Regions from separate parts of the Klebsiella sp. HN106 genome, predicted to be linked through region 2. Evidence: predicted binding sites of a transcription regulator. Region 2 holds the regulator's gene; the other holds the start of a gene.
What was found. Region 2 encodes Fur, which represses iron uptake genes when iron is present. Its sites were predicted from a motif close to ATAATAATGAGAACNACTATCAA; they were not measured.

Region 1 (7,841 bases), on a different contig from region 2:
GTGGTGCGCCAGGTAAAATCGCATGCCGGACCCATTCCGTTGATGGTCGGCATAGGGGCGCTGGGGACCGATCAGGTTCTCCGTCTGGCTGAAGACGCGCAGATGGCAGGCGCCAGCGCGCTGCTTCTGCCAGTAATGGCTTATCAACCCCTGACAGACGAGGAGATTTTGACTTTTTACCAGACCGTCACCCAACAGGTCTCCGTCCCCGTCTGCGTTTACGACAATCCCGTTACCACGCATGTGACGACTTCGGATGAACTTAAAGGCGCGATCGCCGCGCTACCCGGGATCGCCTCAATTAAAATCCCCGGCCCCGCGAAAAATGAAACCGTCCGCCGGATTCAGAGCCTGCGGCGCCAGCTACCGGCAGGGGTGAGTATTGGCATTAGCGGGGACGCCTGCGCGGCCGATGGCCTGAATGCCGGCTGCGAAGTCTGGTATTCGGTGTGCGGCGGCCTTTTCCCGCAGGTCGCCAAAGAGTTAACCGCGGCGGCAGCGCGAGGGGACGCTGAGCAGGCGACGGCAATCAGCGCCAGGCTCGCGCCGCTGTGGATGTTATTCAGTAAATATGGTGGCAGCCTGCGAGTGACCGCCGCAGCGGCAAGTATCCTCGGGCTGTGCGGGGAGGATTGCTTACCGCGACCGCTGCTCCCGCTTTCGTCGGATGCCTTTAGCGAAATTGCGGAAACACTTCGCACGCTGAAGCTCCTGTAGCCGGGTAGTTTTCTTTCGCTATTTCCGCTACTGTAAGCGCCATTTTTTACGACGATGAGCCTGTTTATGAAAACTGGACCCCTGAACGAAAGCGAAGTGGAATGGCTGGATGATATCCTGTCGAAATACGCGGTAGAAGGCACCATCATGGATGTTGCTGAACTGGATGGCCTACTGACGGCCATACTCTCCGGGCCGACCGAGATTGAGCCCGCGCAGTGGCTGATTGCTATCTGGGGCGGAGCGGATAATGTGCCGCGCTGGGCCAACGATCGCGAGCGAGACCGTTTCGTCAACCTGACGCTGCAGCATATGAGCGATATTGCCGAGCGTTTAAGCGACTATCCCGATCAGTTCGAACCGATGTTCGGCAGCCGGGAAGAGGAGGGGCAGGAGCTCACCATTGTTGAGGAGTGGTGCTTTGGCTATATGCGCGGCGTGGGATTAAGCGACTGGTCAGGTCTGCCTGCCGAGCTGCAGGCAGAGCTGGACGCCATCGCTCTGCACGGTACCGAAGAGCGCTTCGAGGCGCTGGATGAACTATCCGCGGAAGAGTTTATCGCCAGCGTTGAGCGAATTCGTCCTGCGGCCCTGGCGCTTTACAACTACTGGACTGAGCACGCTCAGCCCGCACAAGTTCAGCAGCCCATCAGGAATGAGAGCAAGGTTGGGCGCAACGATCCTTGCCCGTGCGGCAGCGGTAAGAAATATAAGCAGTGCTGTTTAACGAAATAACATCAGGGGCCGAATTGGCCCCTTTTTTATCCCACCGCCGGCAGTAATCCTGCGACTATCGCAAACTGAATCACTACGATAGCGATCCCGCAGAGCAGGACAAGCCACAGCGCCGCTGAACCGCCTGCGACCCGCCACGGGGCATCAGGGTGCTGTTGGCGGCTCTTCATTACCAGCAGCGAAGGCAGCATGAGCGCGAGCACGGCCAGCGCAACGCCCGCATAGCCTAACGCCATCACGAAGCCACGCGGATAAAATAGCGCGAAGGCCAGCGGAGGCAAAAAGGTAATCAGACCGCTCTGTAGCCGTCCACCGGCGCTGTTCTGGCGTTGAAACAGATCGGCCAGATAGTCGAACAACCCAAGCGCCACCCCGAGAAATGATGTCGCCAGCGCCAGGTCGGCGAACAGATGGACCGCCAGCTCAACGTGCGACGATGCCACCACTTCACGGATGGCCTCCAGCAGGCCATTGAGCCCGGCATTCTGCGCCAGCAGCGCGGTAAACGCAGGAGAGTCAATGCTGCCCAGCGTCGCCAGCTGCCAGAAAATATAGGCGACCAGAGGAATAAAGCTTCCGATGATAAATACCCGGCGCAGCTTGCGAATATCGCCGCCCAGGTAGCTCACAATACTGGGTATGCTGCCGTGAAAACCAAAGGAAGTAAAAATCACCGGAATGGCCGACAGCGCCAGCCCCTGCTGTAGCGGCAGAGTCAGCAGGTTTATCTGGTGAATGTGCGGCAGCAGAAGCGCAAGCATAATGGCGAGGAAAATAATCTTTGCGCTGAATAAAAAGCGGTTAAAAAGATCGACCAGCGAAGTCCCGATGCAGACGACCGTCCCACCGATAGCGGTAAAGATCAGAACGCCTGCCGCAGGAGGCAGCGTCCAGTCCAGCCACTGATTGAGGCTTGAGGCCAGCAGTTCGCCGGCGCCGCTGATATAGGCTGCCGTGAGCGCGTAAAGCAGAAACAGCATGCAAAAGCCGGTTGCCCATTGCCCGTATCGGCCCAGATAACGTGCCGCCAGCGAACCCAGACCCATGTCGGCCGGCACGTGCTGATAGACTTCCAGCAGCAGCAAAGCGGTATAACACATTAGCGCCCAAAGCGTTATCAGCAAAGCTAACGACACGCCGAAACCTACGCCCGCCGATGCCAACGGCATGGCTAACATCCCTGCGCCGATGGTGGTGCCGGCGACGATTAAAATACTACCCAGAGTGCGGTTCTTCACGCTTTTCACTATCCATTACGGCATTCACAATTCATTATGCCGCGCAGAGTATGTGAAATCAGTCGCTTCGTCAAATGAAGGTTACAGGCGTTGTAATAAAAACTTTACAGTAGCAGAGGGTTTGCTTCAAAGCTGCGCTGGCGCAAGAATTCGCCGCCCGGGCTGGTATATTCTGCGGGCTTTACGGGAGAGAATATGCCATCGATTCATGGTCACGAAGTGCTGCAAATGATGATCGCCTCAGGCGAAACTTACACCGTGGCGACGCTTGAAGCGGCGATCGTCGCGCGTTTCGGTAAAGAAGCCCGATTTCACACCTGCTCGGCGGAAAATCTGAGTGCGGCGGAACTGGTGGCGTTTTTGCAGAAAAAAGGCAAGTTTATTGCCGCTGAAGAAGGGTTTAATACGCACGAAAGTAAAATTTGCCGCCATTAATACGGCAGCGGGCGCTGGAGCCTCGCTGCCGGCCTAATTAATTTTGCGTGTCGAGCGTTGCCAGCTCTTTATCAATAAAGTACAGACCTTCGCCGCTTTTACCTGCGAGGGTTAATTTATCAATAACCGATTTAAACAGCTTCTCTTCTTCGTGCTGTTCAGCAACGTACCACTGCAGGAAATTAAACGTCGGATAATCCTGACTGGTCATTGCCGCATGTGCCAGTTCATTAATTTTTTGCGTAATTAACTGTTCATGTTCGTAGGTCGCACGGAATAGCTCGTCAAGAGAGGCATACTCAGCAAACGGCGACGCGATAGCCGTGATGCAGGGCAGACTACCGGTATCGGTCAGGTAATCGAAAAGGCGCTGCATATGGGTCATCTCTTCCTGCGCGTGGCGACGAAGAAACGCCGCCGCGCCTTCAAAGCTGTGGTAACTACACCAGGCGCTCATTTGCTGATAAAGCAGAGAGGAATAAAGTTCAAGATTCATCTGCGCATTAAGCTTATCGATCATTTCAGTTTTTAGCATCTGGCTGCTCCGGGAAAAAAGAAATAAGTTTTAGTGCGCACACTATAATTTGTTATTAATTTATTTGCAAAAAGTAAATTAATAAATTCATTTATTAATAATGCAAATGGGAATAACACGCATTGGCACTTTTAAAATAATGAGAATGGTTTTAATTCCTTATTTCGTTCACTTCGCCGTTGGGCCAAATTTCGCCGTGTTAATCCGATCCCCCGCACACAGACCTGGCCTGAGATGACGCGACTTGCCTCAGGATGAGGCGGCGTCCTGGCAGGACGGAAGGCAAAAGTGTGAGGCGAGATGCAATTTATAAAACAACTTTTCATAAAATTTGAAAGTATGTTCGTAAGGTAGTATTGTCATAGCAACGCTAACGAACTATCGCGGGAAAACCCGCACAGCATTCAGGAGAGTAAAGCATGAAAATCGCACTGATGATGGAAAACAGCCAGGCGAACAAAAACGCCATCATCCTCAATGAATTAAACGCCGTTGCTGACGAGAAGGGCTTCCCGGTTTACAACGTCGGGATGAGCGATGAAAACGACCATCACCTGACCTATATCCATCTGGGCATTATGGCCAGCATCCTGCTGAATTCGAAGGCGGTCGACTTTGTGGTTACCGGCTGCGGCACTGGTCAGGGCGCGCTAATGTCGTTAAATATTCATCCGGGCGTAGTTTGTGGCTACTGCATCGACCCTGCGGACGCCTTCCTGTTTGCGCAGATCAATAACGGTAACGCGCTGTCTCTGCCGTTTGCGAAAGGATTTGGCTGGGGTGCAGAGCTGAACGTACGCTTTATCTTTGAAAAAGCCTTCACCGGCCGCAAAGGCGAAGGCTATCCGCCGGAGCGTAAAGAGCCTCAGGTGCGTAACGCCGGCATCCTGAACGCGGTCAAAGCCGCGGTGGTTAAGGAAAACTATCTGGATACGCTGCGTGCGATCGATCCGGAGCTGGTGAAAACTGCCGTTTCCGGCCCTCGCTTCCAGCAGTGTTTCTTTGAGAACTGCCAGGATAAAGAGATCGAAGCGTTCGTTCGCCAGATCATCGGTTAATCGATTAACACATCCTATGCAAGGCCAGCGCTGCTGGCCTTTTCGTTATCTATTTCTTTTTGTTCGACACGCTGCTACCCGCATCTTTTGTCAGATGCAGAGTATCAATCATGCCGACCAGGCAAATCAGCGCAATAAAGATAAACGACAGGCGGAAGCTGATGCCCGGAAGGTGAGAAAGCGTAAGCCATTCACTGAACTCTTCCCCAATACGAATACCTATCGCTCCAAGCGTTATCCCAAGTCCAACGGCCAGCTGGGATGCGGTGCTGAACAGCGTATTGGCATAGCTCATTTGTCCGGAAGGAACATCGGCAAAAGCGAGGGTGCTGATGCCGGTAAATTGAATCGATCGGAAGACCCCGCCGAGATAGAGAATTACAAAGATGAGCCAAACCGGCGTATGCGGGGTTAAAAAAGCGCAGGCCAGCAGCGATAATACGTTTAATGCGCCATTGATCAGCAGCAGACGGCGAAAACCCAGCCAGCGAATCAGCGGCGTTGTAAGGGGCTTGATGGTGAAGTTGCCGACGAACACCGCCAGCACCAGCAGCCCCGAGTGGAAGGGATCCATGCCGAAGCCGACCTGAAAAAGCAGCGGCAGCAGAAACGGAACGGCGCTGATGGAGGAGCGGAACAGCGAACCGCCGTACATGGTGACCCTGAAGGTGGGGATCTCCAGCGCATCAAGGCGCACCATCGGCCATTCAGCGCGGCGGAAGTGCCGTAACGAGAAAAGCATGCAGCCCAGGCCTGACACCAGCAGCGCCAGGGTCTGCCAGCCCAGAGGCTGACGATCGCCGAGAAGCTCCATGGCGGCAACCAGGCTAACCATCGCCACCGAGGTCGCAAGAAAACCGGAAAGATCGAACGGGCGGCGCTCTTCTTCCCGAATATCCGGGATGATGCGCAGCGCCAGGGCAATCGCCACAAGCCCAAGCGGCACGTTAATAAAGAAGATCCAGTGCCAGCTGGCGTAGCTGGTGATAAATCCGCCCAACGGTGGGCCAATAATAGGCGCCACCAGCGCCGGCCAGGTCAGAGTGGCAATCGCTTTAATCAGCTGATGCTTCGGTGTGGTGCGCAACACCGCCAGGCGGCCCACGGGCACCATCAGCGCGCCGCCAATTCCCTGAAGAATACGCATGGCGACAAACACATCGACATTGGTCGACAACCCGCAAAACACCGAGGCGAGGGTAAAAATCGCCAGCGCCAGGCTAAAGATTTTCCGCGCGCCGAAGCGATCGGCGATCCAGCCGCTGGCGGGTATCAGCACCGCAAGGGTAATAAGGTAGGCGCTAATTCCAATGTTGAGATCCACTGCCGTTACGCCGAAGTCTTTCGCCATGTCGGGCAGGGCGGTGGCGATGACTGTGCCGTCGAGGAACTCCATAAAAAACGCGCCAGCCACCAGCAGAGCAGGTGCTGAAAAAGAGCGGTCGTCCCTGGAAGAGATGTTTGTACTCATCGTTGTATCGCTGCCATTGCTAAGCGATCCCGGATTCACCTGGAGCCCGCAGCTCTTAACTATCCGAAATAACTCACTTTTGTTGAATGTTTAAATTTATTTTGTAAATAAAACGTGATTTATCGCACGTTGAGATTGATTTTTGTGATACAGGTCATATTATAGCTGTGTAGATATTAACACCTGCATAACAAAAATGGAGCCAACCATGAAACTGCGCAAAATTCTGAAGAGCATGTTCGAAAACTACTGCAAAACCTTTAAAGACGTACCGCCTGGCGCTATGTTCTGATAAAAAAACCTGCTGCGGCAGGTTTTTTTATATCCGAGGAATTAGGGTACTATTACGCTCCTGAAAAAAGGAGTGAAAAATGTCTCAACATCTTACCGAACACGACGAACTGGTCTCTGACGTTGTTGCCTGCCAGTTAGTTATCAAGCAGATCCTCGACGTCATCGATATCATCGCCCCTGTCGAGGTGCGCGAAAAAATGACTACCCAGCTGAAAGCCATCGATTTTGCCAGCCACCCGGCCTCGGCTGACCCGGTGACGCTGCGGGCGGTACAAAAAGCCATCGCGCTGATTGAGCTGAAATTCACCCCGCAGGAAGAAGCGCACTAGCGGCGTGAGCCCCGCCATCAACGCGATAGCGGGGCGTTATTGCTGATTAATGGGACACGGCGGTTTGAATGACGTTCTCCTGCGCATTCTTGAACAGTTTGCTGTTGCCCCAGCACTCTTCATAACGATGGCCAACTAAATCTTCCACGATAAGGCGAACGTCCGGCGCGATGTCGGCAATTTTGCCTCCCGCTTTAATGCGCGCGACTTCCTGTAGCACCACCAGGTGGGCCTTGCGATCGAGCTTCATCTGTTTACTGAACACGATGGCTGCCAGCGCCAGTAAAATCACCCCTGCACAGAATACCACCGCAATCGCGGTGACCGCACTTTCCGGCTGCGTGTGCGCCTTTGACTGGAACCCGTAGAAGCTGAGGATAGCTCCCATTGTAAAGACGATAATCGAGCGCAAAATTTTACCTGAGAAGGTCATGGCGCCTGCATAGATCCCCTCGCGACGGCGGCCGGTGTAAATTTCATCGACATCAGCCAAAAAGGTGTAAACAGTCCAGGGAATGTAGTAGACGCCGCCGGTGCCGAGACCGAACAGCACCGTGATGCCAAACATCAGGATGGTGGCCAGACTTGAAGGCAGGTGGAAGAACCACAGCGAGGTGTAGAGCAGCACGGCAAAGATGACCACGCTCAGCGCCAGAATATACGGCTTACTGAAGCCTTTCTTCACGCACAGGCCGATAAACAGGGCCGTTGATACCAGCTGCAGAATTGAGTTCAGGCTGTTGAGCCCGGCCACCATCGCCGGATCGTGTTGCAGCACGAAGATGACGAAGTAAGTGAAGATCGACGCAAACAGCCATTCGGCGCCGAAACCGCAGAGATACATACCAAGGTGTTTACGGAATACGCGCAGATAAAAGGTTGAGCGCATATCTTTGGCCAGCATAAGCAGCGTATTGAGTAGCCCCTTTTTATCCCCCGAGCTTTTTTCCTCTTCGCGCGGTCGTTCCCAGCTGCAGTACCACAAACAGGAGATGGCCACGATAAGAATGACACCGTAGGTCAGTCCGG
Region 2 (7,841 bases):
CTAGTCGCCTGCGACTGCCGCCTGTTTTCCGCGCCGTTTCTCAATTGCCCACTTGAGTAACGCCGCACACCGATAAAATCCGTGGGCAAATTTTCCGTATGGCAGGGTTAAAAACAGCGCCATCACAACGCCGAGATGAATGGCGAGCAGGACGCCCATCCACGAGGTATCGCGCCCTGCCAGCAGGGCCAGTCCGGTCAGGCTGGTTAAAAACAGCAGCAAAATAAAGCCGCGATCCATCGGTTTTTGCCGCGCATCGCCGTGCAGCGGCGAGCGGCGCAGGTTTAGCCATAGCAAACCCGCCGGGCCGACCAGCAGGCCGATACCGCCGAGCGTGCCCAGTACAACCGGTACGCTGAAGAACGGGTAGGGGGCTTCCCAGCCGGCGATATAGTGATAACCCGTAGCCACCACGGTGGCGGCGAAACAGAGCAGAAAACCGTAGAAGGTAAAGTGATGGAAACGGCGGCGCATCAGGGTAAACGCGTCATCAGCCTCGTTGCAGCCTTTACCGTGCCCGCCGTCGAGATACTTCAGCGTGAGCGCATTATGCGAGGCTGTAGCGATGTCGATAGCCTGAGGCTGACCCGGTGAAATCTCGCGCCAGAAGCGGATCACCCCGCTCATCAGTAACCCTATGGCCAGAATGAAGACCGAGCCAAACATCCAGGCCAGCAGGTTATGGGGAAATATCCGGTAAAAATCGCCGGCCAGCGGTGGATGAAGCAGCGAGCCATTGAGCCCCATCGCCAATAGCAAAAAGAGGATCAAACCGGCGACCAGCGCCAGCACCGTGGTCACGCCGGCCCGACGGTAAAGGCTGCTGAAAGCCGCGGGTTGGGCATAGTGCTGATAGGTTTCCAGGCGGACTTCCGCCATCGCTTTCGGGACATTAATGGCAAACTCGTGCGGCGGCGCATACTGGCAGGCATGCAGGCAGGCGCCGCAGTTGTGGCACAGGTTGGCCAGGTAGTTAATATCCGCTTTACCAAAAGCCAGGCGCTGAGTCATGGCCGGAAACACGGCGCAAAACCCTTCGCAATAGCGGCAGGCGTTACAGACCTGCATCACCCGTTCAACTTCCGCTTCCGGCTCGGTGATGATCTGCGCGTCGATAATCAACTTTTCAAGCGACTTCATGATGTATCTCCTGCTGTGCCGCACGGGCGGCCTGCTGGCCGGCAATGCGGCCGAACGTCGTACCAATCGACATGCCTACGCCGGCGGTATAGCCTTTGCCCAACACGTTGCCGGCCATCATTTCGCCAGCAACGAACAGGTTACGGCTGGGTTTGCCCGCAAAATGGACGGCGGCGCGTTCATTGACGTACAGTCCGAGGTAGGTGAAAGTGATCCCCGGGCGCAAGGCGTAACCGTAGTAAGGCGGCGAATCGATGGGCCGCGCCCAGTGGGTTTTCGGTGGGGTCAGGCCTGATGTTGCGCAGTTATCAAGGCAGGTATGATCGAACTGGCCCGGCACGCAGGCGGCGTTATAGTGCGCGATGGTTTGCGCCAGACGCGCCGCGTCCAGCCCCAGTTGGCGAGCCAGTTCTTCGATAGTATTGGCCTGGGCGCCGGGAAAAACCGGCGGCATAAAGTGACCGATCGCTTTGCTGTCGATAATTGAATAGCCGATTTGTCCCGGCTGGTGGGCGACCAGCCGCCCCCAGATGGCATAACGTTTGGGCCAGAAATCTTCCCCTTCATCATAAAAGCGCTCGGCGTCGCGGTTTACGACCACGCCCAGCGATACGCAGTCCACGCGGGTGCAGATCCCGCCATCATAGAGCGGTGCCCGGGCGTCTATGGCGACGCAGTGTGACTGCGAGGGATCGCCGATAACGTCAGCCCCGGCGTCGATCATATATTTCAGCAGCACGCCCTGGTTAAAGCGGGTTCCGCGGATGAGAAAGTTATCGGCTGGCCATTCGCCGCGATCGTTCTGTCCCCACGCTTCGCGCAGCCACTCGCGGTTAGACTCAAAGCCGCCGGCGGCGAGGACGCAGGTTTTTGCGGCAATCCTTTCTTCACCCGCCAGCGCGGCGACGAATTCGCCGTTATATAATTCGAGCGCCTGGACCGGGGTGTTGTAGCGGATCTGTACACCCATCTGCTCCGCGCTGCGGTAATAAGCATTTATAAGAGCCTTGCCGCCGCCCATGAAAAAGGCGTTGGTGCGGGCGACGTGCAGTGCGCCGGAGAGCGGCGGCTGAAAGTTAACTCCGTGCTGGCGCATCCAGTCCCGGCACTGTGATGAGGTACGGATCACCAGCCGCGCCAGCGCTTCGTTGGTATTACCCTCGGTGACGCGCAGCAGATCCTGCCAGTACTCTTCTTCCGGATAGCTGTCGACCAGCACATCCTGCGGAGCATCGTGCATACAGCGAAGGTTCCGCGTGTGCTGAGAGTTTCCGCCGCGCCATTCTTTCGGCGCGGCCTCCAGCAGCAGCACGGACGCGCCGGATTCCCGGGCGGTCAAGGCGGCGCATAGCGCAGCGTTGCCGCCGCCAATCACCAGTACATCCACCATTTTTGGCTCCATTACGGTTTGCTTTATTGTTAAATTTGTAATGGAAATGTATGCGCTCAGGGCGGCAGGACGCTATGGCGTATTGCTAAAGAGGGGTTTAGTGTGCGTAAAGGCTGGCGCCAGGCCAGCGGCCAGATTCGACCAGCTGACGCATGACTTTTGCCAGTATGACTCGCGCGGCGAGACCCGATGGGGTCAGTTCATCATCGGAAAGACTGACGAGAAAATTAGGCCGACTGAGTATCGGATTGTTGATGCCGATCACTCTCAGGGGCTCGCCGTCGAGATGAGAAATCGCTGCTCCCGGCTGCAAAGTGGCGCCGAGGCCGTCGCGCACGGCGCGCATCAGCAGGGCCAGACCGTCGATTTCAGCGACCACATCGACATTAAGCGCATGCTCCTGGCACATCGCCTCCAGCCTGCCGCGCAGCCCATGCCCCAGGCTTGGCATAATCAGCGGGACAGCGGAGAGCTGGTCCGGCGAGATGCTATCGTCGGGAAGGGGAGCCAGTACCTTATGGGTGCCAATCAGAAACAGACGCTCTTCAAGAATCGGCCTGGCGCTCCAGCGCACAAGCTTCTCCTTCTGGAACACGATCGCTAAATCGAGCTGACGGGTGTTGATCATGCGTTCAAGGTTGCCGGAGAGACTTTCTACCAGATGCAGGCGGACGTCGGCATAGCTTTCGCGCATCGCGTTGATAAAGGGTACGCCGAGCACAGAGGCGGTGCTGGGGGCCATGCCGACGCTGACGTGGCCAGATAGCCGCGCCTCGCGCGCAGCAAGAACCGCATCATCAGCGTGACGCAGCGCCAGCTGCGCCTGTGAATAGAAGGCGAGGCCAGCGCTGGTGGGCATTACACCGCGAGACGTCCGTTGTAGCAGGCGAATGGCGAGTTCATTTTCCAGGCGCGCCATTTGTTGGCTAAGCGCGGAGACGCCGATATTCAGGTCAAGCGCGGCGCGGCCCATACTGCCGGTTTCAATAATGCGCACAAAATAGCGTAGCTGGCGAAGCTCCATAAGCACTCCGTATAAAGCAGGATGCACCGACAGTAAACGTATTCAGGCGCGAGAGGAAGAGGCGGCAGATGGCGGGCAAAAAAAAGCCAACCCGCAGGCTGGCTTTGGCTGATAAACGATGCGGTGATTATTTCTCTACCGCGTCGTGGGCATGTTCATCTTCGCGGCAGTCGCCTTCTGCACAGTGGCCGTACAGGTACAGACTGTGGTTGGTGAGGCGAATACCGTGTCTGGCGGCAATCTCACGCTGGCGCGCTTCGATGGAATCATCGCTAAACTCGATCACTTTGCCGCAGTCCAGGCAAATCAGATGATCGTGATGGTGCTGCTGCGTCAGTTCAAAAACGGATTTACCGCCTTCGAAATTATGACGGGTGACGATACCGGCGTCGTCAAACTGGTTCAGTACGCGGTAGACGGTGGCCAGGCCAATCTCTTCACCCATATCAATCAGGCGTTTGTATAAGTCTTCCGCACTGACATGATGGTTATCCGGTCCTTGCAGCACTTCCAGGATTTTTAATCTCGGAAGCGTCACTTTCAGGCCAGCTTTCTTTAATGCGGTATTGTTGTCAGTCATGCGGAATCTGTCCTGTTGCTAAACGATCTACTTCCATCAGCGGAAGTAATACAGAGAATCACCCGATGTAATGCGTCTCATTATAGAACTGCCATGGTGAAATGAAAACTGCAAGCATCGGGCCTTGTATGCTGTCAAAAACGAGGCACTCGCTACAAAGTGCTTCACGCGACCCCGTTAAATCAGAGGACATTGTACAGATATGTGATTAAAAGTTAAAAACTTGTAGCTATAACTTTGATTGCTTTTATCTATCAATTCGGCGAAATATGGTGATTACGCCGTTTAGACTCAGGCATTCTTGATTTCTTCGAGGTGCAGCTCCTCGGAAATCTGTTTTACCCATTTTTCGACGCGTTCGTTAGTCAGTTCAGGCTGACGGTCTTCGTCGATAGCCAGACCGACAAAATGATCGTCATCGGCCAGGCCTTTAGAGGCTTCAAAATGGTAGCCAGCGGTCGGCCAATGGCCAACGATAGTTGCGCCGCGCGGTTCGATGATATCGCGAATGGTGCCCAGCGCATCGCAGAAGTATTCAGCATAGTCTTCCTGGTCGCCGCAGCCAAAGAGGGCTACCAGTTTGCCATTAAAATCGATCTCTTCCAGCGTCGGGAAGAAATCGTCCCAATCGCACTGGGCTTCACCGTAGTACCAGGTTGGGATGCCGAGCAGCAGGATATCGTGAGCTTCCAGATCCTCTTTGCTGCTTTTGGCAATGTCGTGAACATCAGCAACATCTTTACCAAGCTGCTTTTGAATCATTTTTGCAATATTTTCGGTGTTGCCGGTGTCGCTGCCAAAAAAGATGCCGATGATTGCCATGAGTAAAATAACCTCTTGAAACTTAATGATGTGGTAGTGGCGTAATGCCCGCAGATAGGGGCAATGATAGCAGAACTGAGAAGGGCGCGGAAACAGCAATCACGCCCAACTGCACACTCTGCTACATGAAAGCTTATTTTTTGAGGGTTTTAGGCTTTATCCTGGCCGCGCAGGGCTGCCAGCTGGGTCATCAGCATCTCTTCGATCAGATCGCTGCGGTTCATGTTACGGGCTTCGGCCAGCTCATTGAGCGCATCGACCGCATCGGCATTGAGCTTAAGCTCCACGCGCTTCAGGCCGCGGCTCTTGTCGCGTTTAAGCTGATTGCGTTTGTTGATGCGCAGCTGTTCATCGCGCGAAAGCGGATTCGTTTTCGGTCTTCCCGGCCGACGCTCAGTTGCGAACAAATCTAATGTCGTACGGTCCGTTTGTTCTTTTGCCATGATTCAGAGTGACTTCGGGGGAAACAAGCTATCGGGCATAGCCGACGCAGACAGCGCGCCATAATACATCAGGCGGCGGGCTGCGCCAACGGCCGCGGACATTAAGCCGCGCGGTCGAGTATATTTTAGGCAGTTACGCGGCGATAGAGGTCAAATAACGGCGAATGGCGCGGATCACAGCCTCCGGTTTTTCAGCATGCACCCAGTGTCCGGCGCCGGCGATAACGTGCGCCCGAGCTTCGGGAAACTGCGCCAGCAGCGCGTCACGACAGGCATCGGTCACGTAAGGGGAGTTGCCGCCGGGGATAAACTGCGCCGGATGCGGCCATGCCGGGACGGTTTGCCAGCCGACGATGTTGTCGTACTGCTCCCACAGCACCGGTACGTTAAAACGCCACTGGCCATCCACAAAGGATTTCAGCAGAAACTGAACCACGCCCTCTTCATTAAGGTGTTGACGCATGACCGTCGTTGCCTGCTGACGCGTAGCGGCGCCCGCATCGGTAACGGCGTTGATGGCAGCAAAAATTTCATCATGGCGGCGGACGTGATAATCCACCGGGGCGATATCAATAGCTACCAGGCCTGCGATGCGCTCTGGCGCCAGCGCGCTCAGCGTCATCACCGCTTTGCCGCCCATAGAGTGACCAATAAAGGTGGCTTTCTCAATCTGCGATTCATTGAGAGTATCAAGCAGATCCTCAGCCATCGCGGCGTAGGTCATCTCCGGCGCGCGCGGGGAGAGACCGTGGTTTCGCATGTCGACCTGCACCGTATCGTGATCGACAACCAGATCGCGGGCGAGGATCCCAAGGTTGTCCAGGCTGCCAAAAAGGCCGTGGACCAGGACGATAGGGGGATTATTGTGCTGATTCTGTGCAGATTGCGCTCGGCTATTTAATTTCATGGCAAAGTTCTTTTTTTCGCTCCGTCGGGTTAGGGTATTATGTTGAACATTCTGCCATCCGGCTGCAAGACCCGGAAGATTTCTGAGTTTTGCCGTCATCCTGGTTTGACGCTATCCGCGGTTGGGATTTGTCCCTATAATCCCGACAACTTGTATTCAGAAAAAGATATCGCACTGGATTAAGATGAAAACAATTGAAGTTGATGATGAACTCTATAGCTATATTGCCAGCCACACCAAGCATATTGGCGAGAGTGCATCCGACATTTTACGGCGCATGTTGAAGTTTTCCGCCGTTTCCCAGCCTGCCGCACCGGTAGCGAAAGCCGCTCCGGCACCGGCGCCAACGCCTGTCGTTGACGTGAAGCCCGCTAATCCTCTGAAGGATAAAGTTCGCGCGATGCGTGAGCTGCTGTTATCTGATGAGTATGCCGAACAAAAGCGCGCGGTAAACCGATTCATGCTGGTTCTGACTACCCTCTACACCTTAGACAGCAAAGCGTTTGCCGAGGCCACCGAGTCTCTGCACGGGCGCACCCGCGTCTATTTCGCTGAAGATGAGCGCACGCTGCAGAAAAACGGTAATCAGACTAAGCCTAAGCAGGTCCCCGGTACGCCGTGGTGGGTTATCACAAATACCAATACCGGTCGCAAATGCAGCATGATCGAACACATCATGCAGTCCATGCAGTTCCCTGCGGAATTGATCGAAAAGGTTTGCGGTACGATCTAGTCATTTAACTTTTGCACCAGAAGGATCAGGCAATGGCAATCGATAAGCGCGCAGGTCAACCTGCGCAACAGAGTGATTTGATTAACGTCGCCCAACTGACTGCCCAGTACTATGTGCTGAAGCCGGAAGTAGGCAATGCGGAACATGCGGTGAAGTTTGGCACCTCCGGCCATCGCGGCAGCGCGGCGCGCCATAACTTCAACGAGCAGCATATTCTGGCGATTGCCCAGGCAATTGCTGAAGACCGCGCGAAGAACGGGATCACCGGCCCATGCTACGTCGGGAAGGACACCCACGCGCTCTCCGAACCTGCCTTTATTTCCGTACTGGAAGTGCTGGCGGCGAACGGGGTTGACGTTATCGTGCAGGAAAACAACGGTTTCACCCCGACGCCGGCGATTTCCAATGCGATTCTGGTGCACAACAAAAAGGGCGGCCCGCTGGCTGACGGTATTGTTATTACGCCGTCCCACAACCCACCGGAAGACGGCGGTATCAAATACAACCCGCCGAACGGCGGCCCGGCTGATACCAACGTCACCAAAGTGGTCGAAAACCGCGCCAACGAACTGCTGGCGGCGGGTCTGCAGGGCGTGAAGCGTATGACGCTTGATGCGGCGCTGGCCTCCGGTCACGTCAAAGAGCAGGATCTGGTGCAGCCGTTTGTTGAGGGATTAGCGGATATCGTCGACATGGCGGCGATCCAGAAAGCCGGACTGACGCTGGGCGTCGATCCGCTGGGCGGCTCCGGTATCGAATACTGGAAGCGTATCGCCGAGCATTACAACCTAAACCTGACTAT

Region 1: the regulator Fur is predicted to act here: its motif matches at 3,794-3,816, upstream of ftnA (non-heme ferritin).

Annotation. Positions count from the first base shown of each region.
Region 1 covers NZ_JBLURD010000001.1:1,073,738-1,081,578, reverse strand. The annotation lists gene ACSIPU_RS05090 (dihydrodipicolinate synthase family protein) at 1-717, shown strand, start outside; gene ACSIPU_RS05085 (YecA/YgfB family protein) at 772-1,452, shown strand; gene tyrP (tyrosine transporter TyrP) at 1,479-2,690, opposite strand; gene ACSIPU_RS05075 (YecH family metal-binding protein) at 2,886-3,125, shown strand; gene ftnA (non-heme ferritin) at 3,163-3,660, opposite strand; gene ACSIPU_RS05065 (RpiB/LacA/LacB family sugar-phosphate isomerase) at 4,080-4,718, shown strand; gene ACSIPU_RS05060 (MFS transporter) at 4,768-6,189, opposite strand; gene azuC (stress response protein AzuC) at 6,398-6,481, shown strand; gene ACSIPU_RS05050 (DUF2766 family protein) at 6,561-6,812, shown strand; gene ACSIPU_RS05045 (MFS transporter) at 6,859-7,841, opposite strand, start outside.
Region 2 covers NZ_JBLURD010000002.1:382,327-390,167, reverse strand. The annotation lists gene tcuB (tricarballylate utilization 4Fe-4S protein TcuB) at 1-1,140, opposite strand; gene tcuA (FAD-dependent tricarballylate dehydrogenase TcuA) at 1,127-2,530, opposite strand; gene tcuR (tricarballylate utilization LysR family transcriptional regulator TcuR) at 2,628-3,554, opposite strand; gene fur (ferric iron uptake transcriptional regulator) at 3,682-4,134, opposite strand; gene fldA (flavodoxin FldA) at 4,426-4,956, opposite strand; gene ybfE (LexA regulated protein) at 5,106-5,399, opposite strand; gene ybfF (esterase) at 5,533-6,306, opposite strand; gene seqA (replication initiation negative regulator SeqA) at 6,491-7,039, shown strand; gene pgm (phosphoglucomutase (alpha-D-glucose-1,6-bisphosphate-dependent)) at 7,072-7,841, shown strand, end outside.